One region of the Mesorhizobium sp. P2_A8 genome, then DNA from elsewhere that is predicted to be linked to it. Evidence: predicted binding sites of a transcription regulator. Region 1 holds the regulator's gene; each other region holds the start of a gene.

What was found. Region 1 encodes PhoB, which activates phosphate uptake and scavenging genes when phosphate is short. Its sites were predicted from a motif close to TGTCATNNANCTGTCAT; they were not measured.
Region 2: AC1D10_RS04095 (alkaline phosphatase D family protein) is a predicted target of PhoB. The motif match lies at 3,263-3,279, and genes of this name have one in related genera.
Region 3: olsB (l-ornithine N(alpha)-acyltransferase) is a predicted target of PhoB. The motif match lies at 2,031-2,047, and genes of this name have one in related genera.
Region 4: AC1D10_RS24050 (LTA synthase family protein) is a predicted target of PhoB. The motif match lies at 2,967-2,983, and genes of this name have one in related genera.

The regions. Positions count from the first base shown of each region.
Region 1 covers NZ_JBFUDB010000001.1:1,120,573-1,125,649, reverse strand. Annotated here, with positions in the region: gene xylF (D-xylose ABC transporter substrate-binding protein) at 1-668, opposite strand, end outside; gene AC1D10_RS05520 (ROK family protein) at 1,017-2,264, shown strand; gene phoB (phosphate regulon transcriptional regulator PhoB) at 2,277-2,966, opposite strand; gene phoU (phosphate signaling complex protein PhoU) at 2,986-3,693, opposite strand; gene pstB (phosphate ABC transporter ATP-binding protein PstB) at 3,719-4,525, opposite strand; gene pstA (phosphate ABC transporter permease PstA) at 4,522-5,077, opposite strand, start outside.
Region 2 covers NZ_JBFUDB010000001.1:827,638-832,714, reverse strand. Annotated here, with positions in the region: gene typA (translational GTPase TypA) at 1-1,092, opposite strand, end outside; gene AC1D10_RS04100 (hypothetical protein) at 1,290-1,571, shown strand; gene AC1D10_RS04095 (alkaline phosphatase D family protein) at 1,617-3,191, opposite strand; gene AC1D10_RS04090 (MFS transporter) at 3,363-4,646, opposite strand; gene AC1D10_RS04085 (TetR/AcrR family transcriptional regulator) at 4,721-5,077, shown strand, end outside.
Region 3 covers NZ_JBFUDB010000010.1:323,124-328,200, forward strand. Annotated here, with positions in the region: gene AC1D10_RS28805 (PAS domain-containing hybrid sensor histidine kinase/response regulator) at 1-1,926, shown strand, start outside; gene olsB (l-ornithine N(alpha)-acyltransferase) at 2,111-2,986, shown strand; gene AC1D10_RS28815 (trimeric intracellular cation channel family protein) at 3,087-3,719, opposite strand; gene grpE (nucleotide exchange factor GrpE) at 3,822-4,457, opposite strand; gene AC1D10_RS28825 (hypothetical protein) at 4,696-4,896, shown strand; gene AC1D10_RS28830 (hypothetical protein) at 4,995-5,077, shown strand, end outside.
Region 4 covers NZ_JBFUDB010000008.1:261,262-266,338, reverse strand. Annotated here, with positions in the region: gene fabF (beta-ketoacyl-ACP synthase II) at 1-510, opposite strand, end outside; gene AC1D10_RS24065 (acyl carrier protein) at 545-781, opposite strand; gene fabG (3-oxoacyl-[acyl-carrier-protein] reductase) at 993-1,730, opposite strand; gene fabD (ACP S-malonyltransferase) at 1,791-2,744, opposite strand; gene AC1D10_RS24050 (LTA synthase family protein) at 2,998-4,950, shown strand; gene AC1D10_RS24045 (pilus assembly protein TadG-related protein) at 4,999-5,077, opposite strand, start outside.

The sequences.
Region 1 (5,077 bases):
GCGGTGCCGTCATTGGCCGCGACCACCGCGTCGACCTTGTTGTCGTTGGCGGTTAGGAACTGCTCCATGTTCTTCTGGGCGTTGGCAGGCAGCCAGCCGTCCGTATAGGCCTCACCGACATTCTTGATCTTGCCGCTGTCTATGGCCTCCTTGAGCACTTCCATCGAGCCCGAGAACAGGAAGTCGGCATTCGGGTCGGCACCCGAGCCCTTGATGAAGACGTAGTTGCCTTCCGGCTTGGCCTTGAACACTTCGCGGGCCTGCATGCGGCCGACTTCCTTGTTGTCGAAGGTCAGATAGAAGACGTCCTTGTTCTCGATCAGCCGATCATAGCCGACGACCGGAATGCCTTCGTCCAGCGCCTTCTGCACCGCCGGGCCGATGGCCGAGGCATCCTGCGCCAGGATGATCAGCGAATTGGCGCCCTGCGAGATCAGGCTCTCGACATCGGTGAGCTGCTTGCCGGGATTGGACTGTGCGTCTGCGGAGATGTACTTGTCGCCGGCGGCCTCGATCGCCGTCTTCATGGCGGCCTCGTCGGTCTTCCAGCGCTCTTCCTGGAAGTTGGACCACGACACGCCGATGACCTTGTCCTTCGCCTGCGCGACCGACACGAGCGTCAGCGACATGGCGACACCCGCCAGGATGGCGGCTGTGAATCTTTTCATATTATCCTCCCTGCGCCGCGTATGGCGCGACCAAACTGACCCGTAGGCCGGCACAGAAGCTCTATTTTTTCGAGCCTCGAAAAAATACTGATCCAACAGCCGAACGCTGTCAACATCGATTCTGATGGATTTTGATGTCTCTCTGAATTTTTTTCGAGCCCCGGAATAAATAATGACAGGATGGCAGGCTTCTGCCAGAATTTGATCAGCGCATGTCGCCCAAAAGTGCGTAGCGGTTTTGGGCGACATGCGCGGAAACAAGTGCCTGAGGTGCTTCGCGCTTCAGGCTTCGCTGACAGCCTTCGGGGGGCACGAAAGGCTGCAGCGACCGGGAGGATGTGAAAAAACATGTCGGTCGGAATCCGCCACGACGATCTGCGCCGTCGCAACCGGGCGATGGTGATTGCGGCCGTGCGTCGCGCCGGACAGCCGTCACGCACCGAGATCGCCGCGACCACAGGCCTCAGCCACTCGACCATATCGGCGATCTCCTCCGACCTGATCGGCGAAGGCATCTTGGCCGAGAGCAAGCCGAGCGAGGCCGGCTCGCTCAAACGCGGCCGGCCGCAGGTCGGCCTCAGCCTCAATCCGGAAGCAGCGGCAGTGATGACCGTGGTGCTGTCGCTGAACTTCCTCTCCGTCGCCGTCATCGACTATGCCGGCCAGGTGATCGCCGAGGAACAGCGCCGGCTCGACACGCTGACCATGTCGCGCGACGCGCTGGTCGGCGAATGCGTCGCCATCGTGCGGCGACGCCTCGAAGACCCCGATCTCGACGTCCGCAATGTCGCCCGCATCGCGCTGGCGATCCAGGGCATCACCGACACGCGTGCCCGCGCCATGTTGTGGTCGCCGATCACGCCGCACACCGATATCGCCTTCGCCGACATACTCGAGGACGAGTTCGGCATTCCCGCCACCATGGAGAACGACTGCAACATGATGGCGGTGGCGCTGCGCTGGCGCGACCCTGATCGCTACCGCGACGACTTCATCGCCATCCTTTTGTCGCACGGCATCGGCATGGGCCTGGTGCTGAAGGGCGAACTGTTCACCGGTACCCATTCTTCGGGCGGCGAGTTCGGCCACATGATCCATCGGCCGAACGGCGCGCTGTGCCGCTGCGGCCGGCGCGGCTGCGTCGAGGCCTATGCCGGCAACTACGCCATCTGGCGCAACGCAAGGCAGATGAGTGAGGACGCAGAACCAGTCGCCGATGTCAGCGACGCCGATATGCGCGCCCTGGCGACCGCGGCCCGCGAAAGCGATGGACCCGAGCGCGAGGCCTATCGCAAGGCCGGCGAAGCGCTCGGCTACGGTCTCGGCAGCCTCTTCGCGCTGATCGATCCGGCGCCGGTCGCCATGGTCGGTGTCAGCGCCGCGGCCTTCGACCTGATCGAGCCGGCATTGCGCGAGGCGATTGCCCAGACCGCAGGCGGCCAGCACTCGAAATCGATTTCCTTCGACACCGAGCCGAACGAACTGCCACTGATCCGCGAAGGCTGCGCCATGCGCGCACTGACCTTCGTCGACCAGGAAATTTTCGCGCTTGGCACTCACACAAGATCCGGCATCGTCGGCAAGAACGTCGCGTGAATCAGACGGGAGTCAATCTTCCCTGATCGCGTATCCCGCCCCACGAATGGTACGGATGACGTCGGGCATGCGGCCATTGTTGACCGCCTTGCGCAGCCGGCCGACATGCACGTCCACCGTGCGCTCGTCGATGTAGATCGTCTCGCCCCAGACATTGTCTAGCAGCTGGCTGCGCGAAAACACCCGACCGGGATGACGCATCATGAACTCGAGCAGGCGAAACTCGGTTGGTCCGAGCCGGATCTCGCTCTTCTTGCGATAGACCCGGTGCGATTCACGATCGAGCACGATGTCGCCGACCTTGAGCACGCTGGACAGCACTTCCGGCTTGGCGCGGCGCAGCAGCGCCTTGACCCTGGCCATGAATTCGGGGGTCGAGAACGGCTTGACCAGATAATCGTCGGCGCCGGTCGAGAGGCCACGCACACGATCGCTTTCCTCGCCGCGCGCGGTCAGCATGATGATCGGCAGCCGCTCGGTCTCAGGACGCATCCTTAGCCGGCGGCAGAGTTCGATGCCGGAAACCGCCGGCACCATCCAGTCGAGCACCAGAAGGTCGGGGACGTTCTCCTGCAACCGGATCTCGGCCTCGTCGCCGCGCGTCACCACCTCGACCTGGTAACCCTCGGACTCCAGATTGTAGCGGAGCAGCACACCGAGCGGCTCCTCGTCCTCCACCACCATGATGCGTGGCGCGATCATCGGCTGGTCACCCCTGTCGTCATGCCGCCGGCGCGGACATTGCCGTCTCGTCCTGCTTCGGACGATTGGCGGGCAACTGCGTACCGGTCAGAACATAATACGCATTCTCCGCGATGTTGGTGACGTGATCGCCGATCCGCTCGAGGTTCTTGGCGCAGAACAGAAGATGCGTGCAGGCGGTGATGTTGCGCGGGTCTTCCATCATGTAGGTCAGGAGTTCGCGGAACACGGAGGTGTATTTGACGTCGATGCGCTCGTCGTCTGCGCGCAGTTTCGCCAGGGCCGCGGCGTCGCGCGCCGCATATTCCTCGATGACACCCTGCACCTGGATCAGCACCAGCTGCGCCATTCCGTCAATGGAATGCGACAGGTCGCGCGGCGTGACGCTGAGGCCGACGGTGCCGACGCGCTTGGCGATGTTCTTGGCAAGGTCGCCAATGCGTTCGAGATCGCCGGCCATGCGGATCGAACCGACGACATGGCGCAGATCGTCGGCCATCGGCTGCCGCTTGGCGATCAGCGTGATGGCGCGGTCATCAAGCTCGCGCTGGCGCGCGTCCATGATCGCGTCGTCTGAAACAACGCGCTGTGCCAGCGCGTTGTCGGAATTCAGCAGCGCCTTGGTGGCACCACCGACCATCGAGCCGGCGAGATCGCCCATGTCACTGATGAGCCTGCTGATCTGTCCGAGATCCTCGTCGAAAGAAGCGACTGTGTGTTCGCCCATGATCCTGTCCCTCGTATGCCTGAGCTCAGCCGAAGCGGCCGGTGATGTAGTCCTGCGTGCGCTTCTCGCGGGGCGACGTGAAGATCTTCTCGGTGCGGTCGAACTCGACCAGTTCGCCCAGATACATGAAGGCGGTCTGCTTCGACACGCGCGCCGCCTGCTGCATGTTGTGGGTGACGATGACGATCGTGTAGTCGGCTTGCAACTCGTCGATCAGTTCTTCGATCTTGGCGGTCGACAGCGGGTCAAGCGCCGAGGCCGGCTCGTCGAGCAGGATGACTTCCGGCTTCACCGCCACGGTTCGGGCGATGCAGAGCCGCTGCTGCTGGCCACCGGAGAGGCTGAGGCCGCTGGCGTTGAGCTTGTCCTTGACCTCGGTCCACAGAGCCGCACGCTTCAGCGCCTGCTCGACGCGGCCGTCCATCTCCGACTTGCTGAGCTTCTCATAGAGCCTGACACCGAAGGCGATGTTTTCATAGATCGACATCGGGAACGGCGTCGGCTTCTGAAACACCATGCCGATCTTGGTCCGCAAAAGGTTGAGGTCCTGCGAGCGGTCCAGAACGTTCTGGCCGTCGAGCAGCACCTGACCCTCGGCGGTCTGCTTGGGATAGAGTTCGTAGATGCGGTTGAAGACGCGCAGCAGCGTCGACTTCCCACAGCCCGAAGGACCGATGAAGGCGGTGACGCTGCGCTCGGGCAACGACAGCGTGATGTCCTTCAGCGCCTTGCTCTGGCCGTAGTAGAAGTTGAGGTTCTTGACTTCGATCTTGGCCTTGCTGGCGGTTGCCTCGGCGGCGATCGTCATGTCTGGAGACAACATCTGGCTCATTTGTCCTCTCTGCGTCCTGTCAGGCTGCGCGCAAAGATGCTGAGCGCGAGAACCGTCAATGTGATGATGAGTGCGCCGGTCCAGGCCAGTTGCTGCCATTCCTCGTAAGGGCTGAGAGCGAACTGGAAGATGGTCACAGGCAGGCTGGCCATTGGCGCGTTGAGATTGCTCGACCAGAACTGGTTGTTGAGCGCCGTGAAGAGCAACGGCGCCGTCTCGCCCGAGATACGGGCGATCGACAGCAATATGCCGGTGACGATGCCGGACAGGGCAGCGCGGTAGGCGACCGACTTGATAACCACCCAGCGCGGCGCACCGATCGCGGTGCCGGCTTCGCGCAGCGCGTTCGGCACCAGGTTGAGCATGTCCTCGGTGGTGCGCACGACGACCGGGATGACCAGGATGGCAAGCGCGACGGCGCCGGCAATCGCCGAGAAATGCCCCATCGGCCGGACCATCAGTTCGTAGACGAACAGGCCGATGATGATTGATGGCGCCGACAGCAGGATGTCGTTGATGAAGCGCACCACGGTGGTGAGCTTCGAGAAGCGG
Region 2 (5,077 bases), 290 kb from region 1:
CTGCAATTCGCCGCGGCCGGAGACGAAGAACGAATCCTTGTCGGGCGATTCCTCGATCTTCAGCGCGACATTGCCTTCGGCCTCGCGCAGCAGGCGGTCACGGATGACGCGGCTGGTCACTTTGTCGCCTTCGGTGCCGGCCAGCGGGCTGTCGTTGACCAGGAAGGACATGGTCACGGTCGGCGGATCGATCGGCTGCGCATGCAACGGCTCGGTCACCGCCGGATCGCAGAACGTATCGGCAACTGTGCCCTTCGACAGGCCGGCGATGGCGACGATGTCGCCCGCTTGGGCTTCCTCGATCGGCTGGCGCTCGAGGCCACGGAAAGCCAGGATCTTGGAGATACGGCCGGTCTCGACCAGCGTGCCGTCATGGTGCAGCACCTTGACCGGCTGGTTGGACTTCAGCGTGCCGCTCTCGATGCGGCCGGTGATGATGCGGCCAAGGAACGGATTGGCTTCCAGGATGGTGCCGATCATGCGGAACGGACCGGGATGCACGGTCGGCGCCGGCACATGCTTGATGACGAGATCGAACAGCGGCGCCAGGCCCTGGTCCTTGGGGCCTTCCGGATTTTCGGAAACCCAGCCGTCGCGGCCTGAACCGTAGAGGATCGGGAAGTCGAGCTGCTCGTCGGTGGCGTCGAGCGCCGCGAACAGGTCGAACACCTCGTTGACCACCTCGACATGGCGCGCGTCCGGACGGTCGATCTTGTTGATGACGACGATCGGCTTCAGGCCGACCTTGAGCGCCTTGCCGACGACGAACTTGGTCTGCGGCATCGGCCCCTCGGCGGCGTCGACCAGCACGATGGCCGAATCCACCATCGACAGGATGCGCTCGACCTCGCCGCCGAAATCGGCGTGGCCGGGGGTGTCGACGATGTTGATGCGGGTGTCCTTCCAGTCGACCGAGGTCGCCTTGGCCAGGATGGTGATGCCGCGTTCCTTTTCGAGGTCGTTGGAATCCATGGCACGCTCGGCGACGCGCTGATTGTCGCGGAAGGACCCGGATTGCCGAAGCAATTGGTCGACGAGGGTGGTTTTTCCATGGTCGACGTGCGCGATGATCGCGATATTACGAATTTTCATGTTCTGGTCTCGGAAGCGTTGCGGGCAGCAGGCCAAAAGGCGCTGCCTCTTTCGGTTGCGCGGCTCATACAGGGTTTTTCGCAGTTGCGAAAGAGGCGGCGCGACACCAAATACTCATCAAATCTTAAGCATCTGCGTGTGAGATGATTTTGTTAACCAAGGCGGGAACCTTTCGGGTCCCGGACAGTTCGAACGTCATGACCGATAAACTCAACCGATTTTGGCCGCTCATCGCGTCCGCTGCCTTTGCCGTCCTGCTGGCGGTCAACGCCGCGCAGTCGGCTGCGGCGCTGAAAGAGGCACGGCCTGCCTTGCCGTCCGATGCGCCGTCTGCCGAGCAGGTTTTCGCCGACGCCCCCGACGGCGTCGACCCGATGGTGACCGGGCCGGTCAGCGCCTCCTTCAAGCAGAGGCAGGACGCCGCCAACTGCGACAGCGCCGTCTGGCCCAACATCCCGATGGTTTGCTACCCTGATTGACGACCGCCGGCAGCGGTCGTCATTGCAGAGATGACGAAGGTCGGCTTAGGCAGACCGCACAGGGTCGAGCGTGACCTTGTAGAGTTCATTGTCGTCGCGATCCATCAGCCGCACCGTCATCTGCTCGCTGGCGCCGTTGATATCGACCAGCCCGAAGAATTGCAGGCCGGCCGACGGCGGCAGGTTCTGGCCTTGCTCGGCGGTCGGCGCCTTGATGAACTTCAGCTCCGGACCGAAGGTCATGTCGAAATCGTTCGGACCGAACGTGCCGGCATGGATCGGACCCGAGACGAACTCCCAGAACGGATTGAAATCCTGGAACTGCGCCTTGTCGGGATTGTAGTAATGCGCGGCGGTGTAATGCACGTCGGCGGTCAGCCAGACAGTGTTGCTGATGCCGGCGTTCTTGATGAAGCGCAGCAGGTCGGCGATCTCCAGTTCGCGCCCCTTGGCCGGGCCGTTGTCGCCGTTGCTGACCGCTTCCGCGCCGGCCTTCTTGGTGGCATCGTCCCAGACGACGAGGCCGAGCGGCATGTCGGCGGCGATGATTTTCCAGGTTGCCTTCGAGTTTGCCAGTTCGCGCTTCAGCCACTTCGTCTGCTGTTCGCCCAGCATCCGCGATTGCGGCGTCATCTCGGTCTGCATGTCCGGACCGTTGGGGCCGCGATAGGACCGCATGTCGAGGAAGAACACGTCGAGCAGCGGCCCGTAAGCAATCTTGCGATAGACGCGGCCGGGCTCGGACGGTTCGTAGCGGATCGTCGTCATTTCATGGAAGGCGCGCGCCGCACGTGCCGCCAGCACATGGATGGATTTCTCGGTGTAGCGGGAGTCGGCGCTGAGATCCTTCGAGTCCGACCAGTTGTTGAGCACCTCGTGGTCGTCCCACTGGTAGAAGGTCGGGCAGATGGCGCTCAGGCCGAGCACGTTCCTGTCCATCATGTTGTATTTCCACTGGTCCCGGTATTCGTCCAGCGTCTCGGCGACCTTGCGCTTGCCATCGATCAGCACGACGTTCTTCCACTTGCCACCGCCGGGCAGGTCGACCTCGTCCTTCATGGCGCCGTCGGCATAGATGGTGTCGCCCGAGTGCAGAAAGAAATCGGGCGTGTGCTTGCCGATCGTGGCGTAGGTCTTCATGCCGGTCTCGTCGATGCCCCAGCCCTGGCCGGCGGTATCGCCCGACCATGCGAACTTGATGTCGCGCCTGGAGGCGGGCGCGGTGCGGAAACGGCCGGTGATCGGTTCGGAGAGGGCGTTGATATCGGCAAGATCGGCGGCCGTCATGCGGTAGAAGATGTCCTGGTCGGAAGCGAGGTCGGTGAGCAGCCGCTTGGCCGTATAGTCGCTGGCCGGCGAGGTATCGAGCGGCGCCAGGCGGACGGCATCGGTGAAACTTTCGGTCGATGACACTTCGAACATGACGCGCGATGGGCGATCGGTACGCGTCCACACCATGCCGCTGGTGGCATCGACATCGCCTGACTGGACGCCATGGGTAAAGCCCGGGCGCTGGTTGGCGCGCGAATAGTAAGGCAGCGCCAGGCTGGAAGCACCGACCAGGCCAACGGCGCTGGCGGAGGTGACGAAAGCGCGACGGGTCATCGAGAGCTTGTTCATGGCTGTCTCCTGGATGGCTTGAAAATTGCCACCAAAGTCCAGCGTCAATGTTTCAGGCGCATCTCGAAATCATGAAGGTTTTCTGACGATCAACAGCGCGTGGTGGCTCGCCCGGACGGCGAAGCTCCGATCCCCCCACGTGGGGGAGATCGGCAGCTTGACCGATAGCACCTACGCCGCTTGCGGTTCCGGATCGAACGCCGGGCGGCTGGTGTTGATCAGCAGTGAGATACAGGCAGCGGCGATCGCCGTCATGCCGGCGATCAGGAAGGCCAGCTCATAATTGCCCTGCAGCTCGCGCATCGTGCCGCCGAAGGCAGCCGCGGTGGCCGCACCGATCTGGTGGCCGGCGACGATCCAGCCGAACACGATCGGCCCGCTACGGTCGCCGAACGCCTCGTTGGCGAGCCTCAGCGTCGGCGGCACGGTCGCGATCCAGTCGAGGCCGTAGAGCACGGCGAAGATGATCAGGCTGGTCGCCGAGAAGCCGGAATAGGGCAGGTAGATCAGCGACAGGCCACGGATGCCATAATAGACGCCGAGCAGCTTGCGCGGATCGAAACGGTCGGTGAGCCAGCCCGACAGCGTTGTGCCGATCAGGTCGAAAATGCCCATCATCGACAGCAGGCCGGCCGCCTGCACCTCGCCGATGCCCATGTCGCCGCAAAACGCGATCAGATGCGTGCCGACCAGTCCGTTGGTGGTGAAGCCGCAGACGAAGAAGGTGGCGAACAGGTACCAGAACACCCGTGTGCCGGCGGCGCGGCGCAGCGTCGAGAACGTATGCGCGAGGAAATTGCCTTGCGATGCTGGCGGCGTCGGCGGCTTGTCGTCGGCCTCGGCGCCATAGCGCACCATGCCGATCGAAGCCGGCCGCTCCGGTACCAGCAGCCAGACCAGCGGTATCAGCGCCGCTGTGGCGATCGCAACCGCGATGGCGACCGGCTGCCAGCCACCCGACTGCGCCAGCGCGGCGATCAGCGGCAGGAACACCAGCATGCCTGAGGCACTGGAGGCTGACATCAACCCCATGACAAGACCGCGATTGGTCTTGAACCATCGATTGACGATAGTGGCCCCAAGCACGCTGGCGACGGCGCCGGAACCAATGCCCGAGAACACGCCCCACGTGATGAACAGATGCCAGGGCTTGGTCATCAAGAGGCTGAGCGCGGTCGAGCCCGACATCACCACCAGCGAGGCAAGCAACGTGCGGCGCAACCCGATGCGCTCCATCAGGGCTGCGGCAAATGGACCGGTGAGGCCGTAGAGCAGGATGCCGACGCCGGCGGCCAGCGAGATGATGTCGCGCCGCCAGCCGAAACTGTTCTCCAGCGGCAGCATCATGACGGCAGGCGCCGAGCGCAAGCCGGCCGCGACCAGCAAACAAAGAAAGATGACGCCGACCACGACAAAGGCGTAGCGCTGGCCAAAGGGACGGGATTGAGCTATCATGTTACTGACCGGTACGTTGCAGGGGTGTGAACATCAATACGTACCGATCGGTAACACGTCAATCGAGTTCCATGATGCCAACGGACAAAAATATTGAACTGACCATCAGCGACGGTCATGCATCGGCGCCGCCGAAAGCCGCCAAGAAGATCCTCGATGTCGCCTACGACCTGTTCTACCGGCGCGGCATCCGGGCGATCGGCGTCGACGAGATCGTCCGGCGCGCGGGCGTCACCAAGCCCAGCCTCTATCGCAGCTTTCCGTCCAAGGATGAGCTGGCGGCCTCCTATCTCAGGCAATACGACCAGGAATACTGGGAGCGTTTCGATGAGGCGGTCGCCGCTCATCCCGGCGACCCGCGCGCCCAGATCAAGGCTTTCCTGACCCGCATCGGCAAACGCACGCAGATGGCGGAATATCGCGGCTGCGGC
Region 3 (5,077 bases), on a different contig from region 1:
GAGAGCGAGGAACGCTTTCGTGGCCTGATCGACGCACTTGGCGACCTCGTCATTCATCGCGACCGCGATGGCTACATCGTCTATGCCAACAAGGTCTTCGCGGACCTCGTCGAAACCGATCAGCGCGACCTTGCCGGCAAGACCCTGGCGGACCTTGGCATCGATGTCGGCATCGTTCCGGATGCCGCCTTTTCCGACCATGAGTGCCTGAGTTCCACCGACGTCTCGATCCGTACGCCGAGCGGTCCGCGCTGGTTCTCATGGATTGAACTGTCGGTGCGCGACAAGGACAGCGGCGCCGCTTCGCATCGCGCCATCGCCCGCGACATCACCGCCCGCAAAAGAGCCGAATCCTCACTGATCACCGCTCGCGAGCGGGCCGAATATGCCAGCCAGGCCAAATCGCGCTTCCTTGCCACCGTCAGCCATGAAATTCGCACGCCCATGAACGGCATCATGGGCATGGCCAGATTGCTGGCCGACACCAGCCTGTCACCGGAACAGCAGACCTATGTCGGCGCCGTCTCGACCTCGGCCAGCGCGTTGCTCGCCCTGATCGAGGATCTGCTGGACTACTCCAAGATCGAGGCTGGACGCTTCGACCCGGAGCCGCAGCCGATGTCGGTGCGCGAGATCGCCGACAACATCATCGAACTGCTCGCCGCCCGCGCCTTCGCCAAGGATATCGGGCTCGGCTGCCACGTCGAGCCCGACGTGCCGCAATTGATCACTGCCGATCCGGGCAAGGTCAGGCAGGTGCTGCTCAACCTCATCGGCAATGCCATCAAGTTCACCGACAGCGGCGGCGTTTTGGTGAGCATCGCACGCGCACGCACCGAAACCACCGATCGCATCTGCTTCACCATCGCCGATACCGGTCCGGGTCTGCGTGACGAGGACCTGGAGCGCATTTTCGAAGAGTTCGAACAGGCCGACGGCACGTCGACGCGCACGCATGGCGGGGCGGGCCTTGGCCTTGCAATCTCCAAACGCCTGGTGGCGGCCATGGGCGGCACGATTTCAGTATCCAGCCGGCTCGGCCAGGGATCCGAATTCGTCTTCGAGATCCCGGCAATATCGGCCACCGAAGCACCGCAGAGCCGACAAAACGCGCTCTCGGGCAAACACGCGGTGATCCTGTCGAAAAACGCCGTCGAGGCCGATGCCATCGCCCGCACCATCCGCGCCAATGGCGGCGCGGTCGGCATCGCCACCACCGTCGCGCAGGCGGCGCCCTTCGCCGACGGCTGCGATGTGCTCCTGGTCGACGCGGCCATGGAAGAGAGCGACGGAAGGTTGCTCAAGCGCCTGCGCCAGAGCGGTTTCGCCGACTGCGAGGCCATCACGCTGATCGCTCCGACCGACCGCGGCATGCTCGGCGAGTTCCGCGCCAGCGGCTACGCAACCTTCCTTGCCAGGCCGGTACGGGGCGGAACGCTTCTGCGTGTGCTGTTGAGCAGCCATGCTCCCACCCTAGCCCAGCCGCAGCCGGAAAAGGGTGGCGCCCCCGCACTTCGTGCCATCGGCAGCCGCCAGCGGGGACTGTCGGTGCTGATCGCCGAGGACAATGACATCAACGCCATGCTTGCCCGCGCCACGCTGCTGAAGGCCGGGCACCGCGTCAAAGTGGTCGGCAACGGCAAGGCCGCCGTCGAGGCTGTCACCGGTGCCGGACACAAGAACCGCTTCGACGTGGTTCTGATGGATCTGCACATGCCGGTCATGGACGGGCTGGACGCGATCGCCGCCATCCGCCGCCACGAGGAGGAAACCGCCGTGCCGCCTGTGCCGATCATGGTGCTGTCGGCCGACAGCCAGGAAAAGACCCGCCATGCGGTGCTGGCTCATGGCGCCAGCGGCTTCGTCACCAAGCCACTCGACCCTGACGCGCTGGTCAATGCCGTCGAGGGACAGGTCGCGGCCTGAGCCGCTTTCCTTCCTCTGCGCCGGTCCGTTTCCTCCCGCAACGTAGCCGGTTGACCGTATTCGCCAGCCGACGAAGTATTGCCCACGACGTCGTATCACGGTACTGTCACAATCCTGTTGCACCTACACCGTATCCCCGTGCCAAGAGGGATGGCTCGAAGGAGAATCACTCGTGCATACAGTTATGCCGGAATGTGACACTCGGCCGAACGCCAGCAGCGCCTTGCTTGCCGGGCGTAACGTCGATTCCGTCATAAAGGGCGCAGCACTCGCCCGAATCGGTAACCTCGAAGTGCGGCTCGCCCGCAACGAGGCCGAGATCGCGGCCGCACAGGAAGTCCGCTACCGGGTGTTTTACGATGAACTTGGCGCCAGGAAAGATTTGTTCAAGGCGCAGGATCGCCGCGACGCCGACCGGTTCGATCCGCTCTGCGACCATCTGCTTGTCTTCGATACCTCGCTCTCCGGCCCCGAACATCGCCGCATCGTCGGCACCTATCGCCTGCTGCGGCAAGAAATCGCGGCCGCCGCTGGCGGGTTCTACTCAGAAGGCGAATTCGAGCTGACCAAGCTCATCGCCCGTCACCCCGGCCAGCGTTTTCTGGAACTCGGCCGCTCTTGCGTTTTGCCGGAATACCGCTCGAAGCGCACCATCGAGGCGCTGTGGCAAGGTATTTGGGCCTACATCAACCACTATGAAATCGGTGTCATGACCGGCTGCGCTTCCTTCCACGGCACCGTGCCGGCGGCGCATGCCGAGGCGCTCACCTATCTCGCCCACCACTGCCGGACGAATTCCGCCTGGGACGTGCGCGCGGTGTCCGGACGCTACTGTTCGATGGATTTGATGCCGATCGAGGCGGTCAACGCCAAGGCTGCGATCGCGGCGATGCCGCCGCTGGTCAAGGGCTACCTGCGCGTCGGCGCCCGCATCGGCGATGGCTGCGTCATCGACCGCGAATTCTCGACGGTCGACGTGTTCGTCGTGATGCCGGTAAAGGAAATCGGCGCCCGCTACGTCAACTACTATGGCGGGGAAGCCCAGCGTTTCGCGGCGTGAATAGCGAATAGCTAATAGCTAATAGCTAATAGCTAATAGGAAGTAGTGGCGGGAGTTGCGCGGCAACAGCCACTATCCGCTACTCGCTATTTCCTACTTTTCACGGGATGTCTTCCGGCCGCCGGCCGGGCCGGCTCTTGTAGGGGGGAAACGCCCAGCCGAAACGAAGCGCGCCTCCGCGCACGGCGAATGCCGCGGCGAAGCCGGCCCATCCTGAAACAATCTGTGGCAAGCCGGCGACATCGCCTGCTGTGAAGATGGCGGCACCCACGAGGGCGGCCGTGACATAGATTTCCGGCTTCAGCAGCACCGAAGGCTCCCCGGCCAGAAGATCACGCAGGATACCGCCGAATGTGGCGGTCAGCATGCCGGTGATCACCGACACCGCCGGCGAGCCGGTGATGGCAAGTCCCTTGGCCGCGCCCATCACGGAAAACGCGGCAAGCCCGATGGCGTCGAGCCAGAGCAGCAGCTTGTAGCGAGATTCGACGCGGTGCGCGGTGAAGAACACCACAACGGCCACCACCGCGCAGATCAGCACATAGTCGCGGTTTCCCACCCAGAACACCGGCACGTTGAGGATCAGGTCGCGAAATGTGCCGCCACCGATGCCGGTGACGCTGGCCAGGAACAGGAAACCGATAATGTCGAGCTGCTTGCGTGAAGCGGCAAGCGCCCCGGTCGCGGCAAAGACGGCGACACCGGCATAGTCGAGAAGCGCGATCGGGTTCATGAAGCGAACGATGAAAAGAGTGAGTAGCGAGTAGGCAATAGCACGAAGCTGCTATTGCGTATTTCCTTATTGCTACTCGCTATTCGCTATTCGCTTGTCCGTTCAGGCATCCTTCTCGGCCTGCTCATTGACAGGCCCCGGCTCGACCGGCGTTTCGCCGGCGGCAAGCTTGGGACCGCCCTTGGCGACGCCGACCATGGCCGGGCGCAGCACCCGCTCACCGATCGAATAGCCCGGTTGCACGACCTGGACCACGGTGTTGGCCGGGACATCCGGATTGGGCACCTCAAACATCGCCTGGTGGAAATTTGGATCGAACTTCTCGCCTTCCGGCGTGAGCTTCTTGACCCCGTGCCGCTCAAGCGCCGACAGCATGGCGCGCTCGGTGAGGTCGACGCCTTCGATCAGCGCCTTGAAGCCGGCATCGCCCGATGCCTTGGCCTCGGCCGGGATGGCGTCAAGCGCGCGGCGCAGATTGTCTGACACCGACAGCATGTCGCGCGCGAAATTCGCCACCGCGTAAGTGCGCGCGTCGTGCACGTCGCGCGCGGTGCGGCGGCGCAGGTTTTCCATCTCGGCCGCAACGCGCAGCGCGCGGTCTTTCAGTTCTTCATTTTCCTTCAGCAGCCGCACAAGGGCTTCATAGTCGCCATCGATGCTGCCTTCCGTGCGCTCGGCATTGGCCTCGGTTGCCTCGGCTTCATCGGGCGCGCGTTCGTCTTTTGCCTGGTCGCTCATCGCCGTTTCCCGTCAATCTCGAATGATGTGGATTTTGAGCCCGATATCGAGGTTTGGCGGCCAAAAATCAAGGGGTAAGCGATAGTGGAGGCTCTCGGCCGGGGCAGGACTAGTTATGGCAAGGTCCTTCGATTTTAATTCAAATTTTACCCTAACCGCCGGCTTTGCTTGCCACAAACACGTGATGCGGGAACCATTCCCTTGCTGGAGGAGTTTCGAAGCCGACACAGGATTTAAGATGATGACCCGCAACAAACGCGAAAAGGGAGAAGGGCTGGCCGCCGAGGTCAGGAGGCAGTTCGGCGCCGAGACGGTGACGCGCTTTCTGCGCACCTTGCCGGCCTTCCGCACCGAGGCCGACATTCCCGACCGGTTCAGGGAGCTGCTCGACCGCCTCGACGGCGCGGAGGACGGTGACGCCGGCTGGCGCCGACAGTAACCCAACGACCAATCTTGTCAGCAAACCTCTATCGGCAATAGCCTGACAGAACCGAACCATCTAATGACAGATGCGGTGTGGTTCACATGGAGGACTTAATGCGCAAGGTTTCGATCACCTCATTGCTGTCGGCGCTTGTCGGCCTCGGTGCCGTCACATTGGTGGCCTTTCCGTCACAGGC
Region 4 (5,077 bases), on a different contig from region 1:
ACAGGCCGTGACGACGGCATGGTTCGGACCTTTCAACCCGTGCCGGATCGAAACCTGTCCGGAGACGAGATTGATGATCTGGCCCGGGATGAAGAAAGGGCTGATGCGGCGCGGGCCGCGTTCTTTGAGGATCATCGCGTTTTCGGCGATGCCTTCGATGCCACCGATGCCGGAGCCGATCAGCACGCCGGTGGCGCACTGCTCGGCATGGGTCTTGGGTTCCCAGCCGGAATCCTTCAGCGCCTCGTCGGCAGCGGCAATCCCGTACAGGATGAAGTCGCCGATCTTGCGCAATTCCTTCGGCTCGAGCACGGCCTCGGGATTGAAGGTGGCATTGCTGCCGTCACCACGCGGAATGACGTGGGCGATCTTGCAGGCAAGATCCTCCACCTCGAATTCGGTGATGCGCTTTGCTGCGCTGCGGCCGGTCAGAAGTTCCTTCCAGCTGTGCTCGAAGCCCATGCCGAACGGCGACAGCAAACCAAGGCCCGTGACGACGACACGCCTCATCGCAGGTCCTCCCCGGTGATGACTGCGGAAAGCGTCAGGCCGATGCCTTGTCGATATACTTCACAGCATCGCCAACGGTCAGGATGGTCTCGGCCGCGTCGTCGGGGATCTCGACGCCGAATTCTTCTTCGAACGCCATGACGAGTTCGACCGTGTCGAGGCTGTCGGCGCCCAGATCATCGATGAAGCTCGCCTGCTCCGTCACTTTGTCGGCATCGACGCCAAGGTGCTCGATGACGATCTTCTTGACGCGCTCTGCGGTGTCACTCATTTGGGGCATCCTCGTCTTTTGTTTGTCTGTCTTCGTTAGCGGGCAGAATGCCGCTAATCAAGCTGAAAGATGGTCCTGCCGGAAACGCAACGGCCACGGACCGGTTTTTGCCCGAACCGCCGGGTTGCGGGCCGCATTACACGAAAAATAGCTGAGGTCCAAGCCGAAATGGTCTCTTTTCACAAGCCGGCAACAACTCCGCCGGACTCGTTCAAATCATCGCCATGCCGCCATTCACATGGATGGTCTGGCCGGTGACGTAGCCGGCTTCGTTGGAGGCGAGATAGGCAACGGCGGATGCGACTTCAACGCTGGTGCCCATGCGGCGCGTCGGGATCGCCGCCATGATCGCCTCCTTCTGCTTGTCGTTGAGCTTGCCGGTCATCGCCGATTCGATGAAGCCCGGAGCGACGCAGTTGACGGTGATGTTGCGGGTGGCGATCTCCTGCGCCAGCGACTTGGAAAAACCGATCATGCCGGCCTTGGAGGCGCAGTAGTTGGTCTGGCCGGGATTGCCGGTGACGCCGACCACCGAGGTGATGTTGATGATGCGGCCGTGGCGGCGGCGCATCATTGGATGGGTGAGTTCCCGCGTCAGCCTGAACACGGCGGTCAGATTGACCTCGAGCACGGTGTCCCAGTCGGCGTCAGACATGCGCACGAACAGGCCATCCTTGGTGATGCCAGCGTTGTTGACCAGGATGTCGACACCTTCCAGATCGGCCTCCGCCTTCTGGCCGAGCGCCTTGACCTCGTCGCGGTTCGAGAGGTTGGCCGGGAACAGCTTGACCCGGTCGCCAAGCTCGGCAGCCAGCGTCTCCAACTTCTCGACGCGGGTGCCATGCAGGCCGACGATGGCGCCTTGCGCATGCAGCACCCTGGCGATGGCCTCGCCGATGCCTCCCGACGCGCCGGTGACGAGTGCCTTGCGGCCAGTCAATTCGAACATTTTTGTCTCCTGATTGAGAAGAGAACACCCTTCGCACGGATGGGGTCAAATCGCATCCTATTAAGCATTCGTCGCCAGCGCCGCCTCGACCTCTGCCGCGGAGCCGACCGACGCGGTGGCGATCTCGCGGTTGATGCGCCGCGCCAGGCCTGAAAGCACCTTTCCGGCGCCAATCTCGTAAAGCGTGGTGATGCCGTTTGCGCCGAACCATTCCACCGTCTCGCGCCAGCGCACGCGGCCAGTAATCTGTTCAACCAGACGCCGCGCAATCTCGTCGGGGTCGATCGAGGTCGTCACCGACACGTTGGAGACGACTGGGACGACCGGCACATTCTTGGCCACGCCAGCCAGGGCTTCCCGCATGACGTTCGCGGCCGGCGCCATCAGCGCCGAATGGAAAGGCGCAGAGACCTGCAGCATCAGCGCGCGCTTGGCGCCCTTGTCCGTGCAGAGCCTTGCCGCCAGTTCGACCGCTGCCTTGGCGCCGGAAATCACCAGTTGGCCGCCGCCATTGTCGTTGGCGATCTGGCAGACAGAGCCGTTGCCAGCCCCTTGGGCCGCCTCGGCGCAGGCGGCCTCGACGTCAGCCTGGTCCAGTCCGATGATCGCCGCCATGGCGCCCTCGCCGGCCGGCACCGCCGCCTGCATGGCATTGCCCCGGATGCGCAGCAGCCGGGCGGCATCGGCAACCGAAACGAAGCCGGCGGCCGCGAGCGCCGAATACTCGCCCAGCGAATGGCCGGCAACATAGGCAACCTTGCCCTTCAGCGAGAAGCCGCGCGATTCCAGCGCCCTGATCGCGGCCAGCGACACCGCCATCAGGGCAGGCTGCGCATTGGCGGTCAGCGTCAACGTCTCCTCCGGCCCTTCCCAGATCAGCTTCGACAGGTTCTCGCCGAGCGCGTCGTCAACTTCCTGGAAGACCCTGCGCGCTTCGGGAAACGCTTCGGCGAGATCCTTGCCCATGCCAACAGCCTGGCTGCCTTGTCCGGGGAAAGTGAGTGCAACGGCCATGCGAGGGCTCCCAAGGGCTGGTTTTGCTTGCCTGATAGACGGGTTTTTCTTGCCTGTGACGCAAGGCAGGCCGCCAAGTCAAGCCCAGTTCGACCCCGCCGGGCGGCATCATCGCCGTCCGAATGCCTGCTCCAAAAGGCTTCCTGGCGATCACTCCTGATGAAAACCGCTCACGAATCGTTTGCTGGCTCTTCTTATTTCCGCCACAGGCGCTAGCTTTCGGTGACAATAATATGACAATCGAGTGACGTGTTTGTCGCTGGGTGGGGAAGTTAAGGTGACAAAGAGTTCGAAACGCGCCGCCAAGGCGGCGCCACAGTTCCTTGAAGACGATCCGTCCACCGGCTACCTGCCGGGCAGGACATGGCCGGTTGTGCGCTATGGACTGATCAGCCTGGCAATCGCGGCCGTCCTGGTGTTTGCCATCGAATTGATTGTGCGTGGCGACTTTGCCGGCACAGTCTCCTTCTTCCTGCAGCCGCTCAAGCCGGGCTGGACCACCATCGTCGTGTTTGCGCTGATCCTGATCGGCCTCGATGCCGTGCTCGGCCGCAGCCACCAGAGCCTGATGATCGTCGCACCGCTGACCCTTTCCCTTGCCTTCGTCGGCCACCAGAAGTCACACTATCTCGGCGATCCGCTCTATCCCACCGATTTCCTCTATGCCCGCCAGATCTTCGCGCTGCTGCCTCTTCTGGTGCGCGACCGGCCGATGACCGCGCTCGCCATGGTGGTAGGCATCGTCGCCGGCCTGTCGCTGCTCGTCTATGGCTGGCGGCTGTGGCGCCGCAAGGTTCCGGCGCTCAGCCGCAAGGGTCGCCTTGCGCGGTTGACGCTGGCTGTGCCGCTGCTCGCCTTCTTCGTTTCGATCATGGATTACGCCACCTTCTCCTGGACCAGGGACCGGCTGCAGATCATCCCGATCATGTGGGACCAGAAGGAAAACTATGCCTCCAACGGCTTTGCCCTGGCCTTTGCCCTCAACGTGCCGATGGCGCATGTCTCGGCGCCGCCGGGCTATTCCGACAAGGCAGTCGCGGCGATCGACCGAAGCGATGTGACCGCCTCGGTGCCGGCCGAGAAGCCCGACATCATCATCGTCATGAGCGAATCCTTCTGGGATCCGACCAAGCTGCCCGGCGTCACCATCACCCCCGACCCGATCCCCAATGTGCGGGCGCTGCGCTCCGGCTCGATGTTCTCGCCCGAATTCGGCGGCATGACCGCCAACATCGAGTTTGAGGCGCTGACCGGTTTCTTCAACGCATTCCTGCCGGCCGGCAGCATTCCCTATCAGCAATATGTGCGCACACCGACGCCTTCGCTCGCGACTTTCCTCAAGAGCGAGGGTTACCGGGCGCGCGCCATCCACCCCGGCACCAACTGGTTCTGGAACCGCGGCGCGGTCTATGCCGATTTCGGCTTCAACGATTTCAAATCCGAAGAGACGCTGCCGCCCATGCAAAAGCGCGGTCCGCTGGCATCCGACGCAGCGATGACCGACGAGATCATCAGCGAGGCCGACGCCAGCGACGAACCGGTGTTCTTCTTTGCCGTCAGCCTGCAAAACCACGGCCCCTACGAGCCGAACCGCTATTACAATCCGACACACACGGTGCAGGCACCGATCAGCCAGTGGGCGCGCGAATCGCTGCTCAGCTATGCCGAAGGCTCAGCCGACGCCGATCGCGGCCTTGAACGCCTTGTCGAATGGGCGAAGAAACGCTCCCGTCCCACCGTGATTGCCTTCTTCGGCGATCATCTGCCTCCGCTGGGGCCGGTCTATGTCGAGACTGGTTTCCTGAAGGACAATGTCGCGCCGCGCAAGGAACCGACGCCGGAAGCCGCACTTGAGCATCACCAGACGCCGCTGATCATCTGGTCGAACCGATCCGGTCCGGTCGAGAACCTGGGCGCGGTGAGCCCGGCGTTCCTGCCCTACCACATCCTCACCACCGCCGGCATCACCCACCCTTACTACACTGGCTTCCTGGGCGAGATGCGCGAGCGCTACCGCGTCGTCGACCGCAACCTGTTGCTGACGCCGGCGGGCGAGGCCACGCCCGACTGGGCGCGGCAGAAGGAGATCGACCCTCAGATCCGCGATTTCCGCCTGTTGCAATACGACATGATGTTCGGCAAACGCCTCGCGGCGCCGGATTTCTTCCCCGAAACGGTCGACAAGGTCGTCGCTCACACGAGTTGAGCCACTCGATCCCGTCAGGATCCCGCCCGGCGCACTCGGGTCACGCGTTCAATTCGTCAATTGCAGTTTCGAGAACTTGTTGGCGATCTGCTGGAATACGTCCGGCAGTTTGGTTGGATCGTTGACG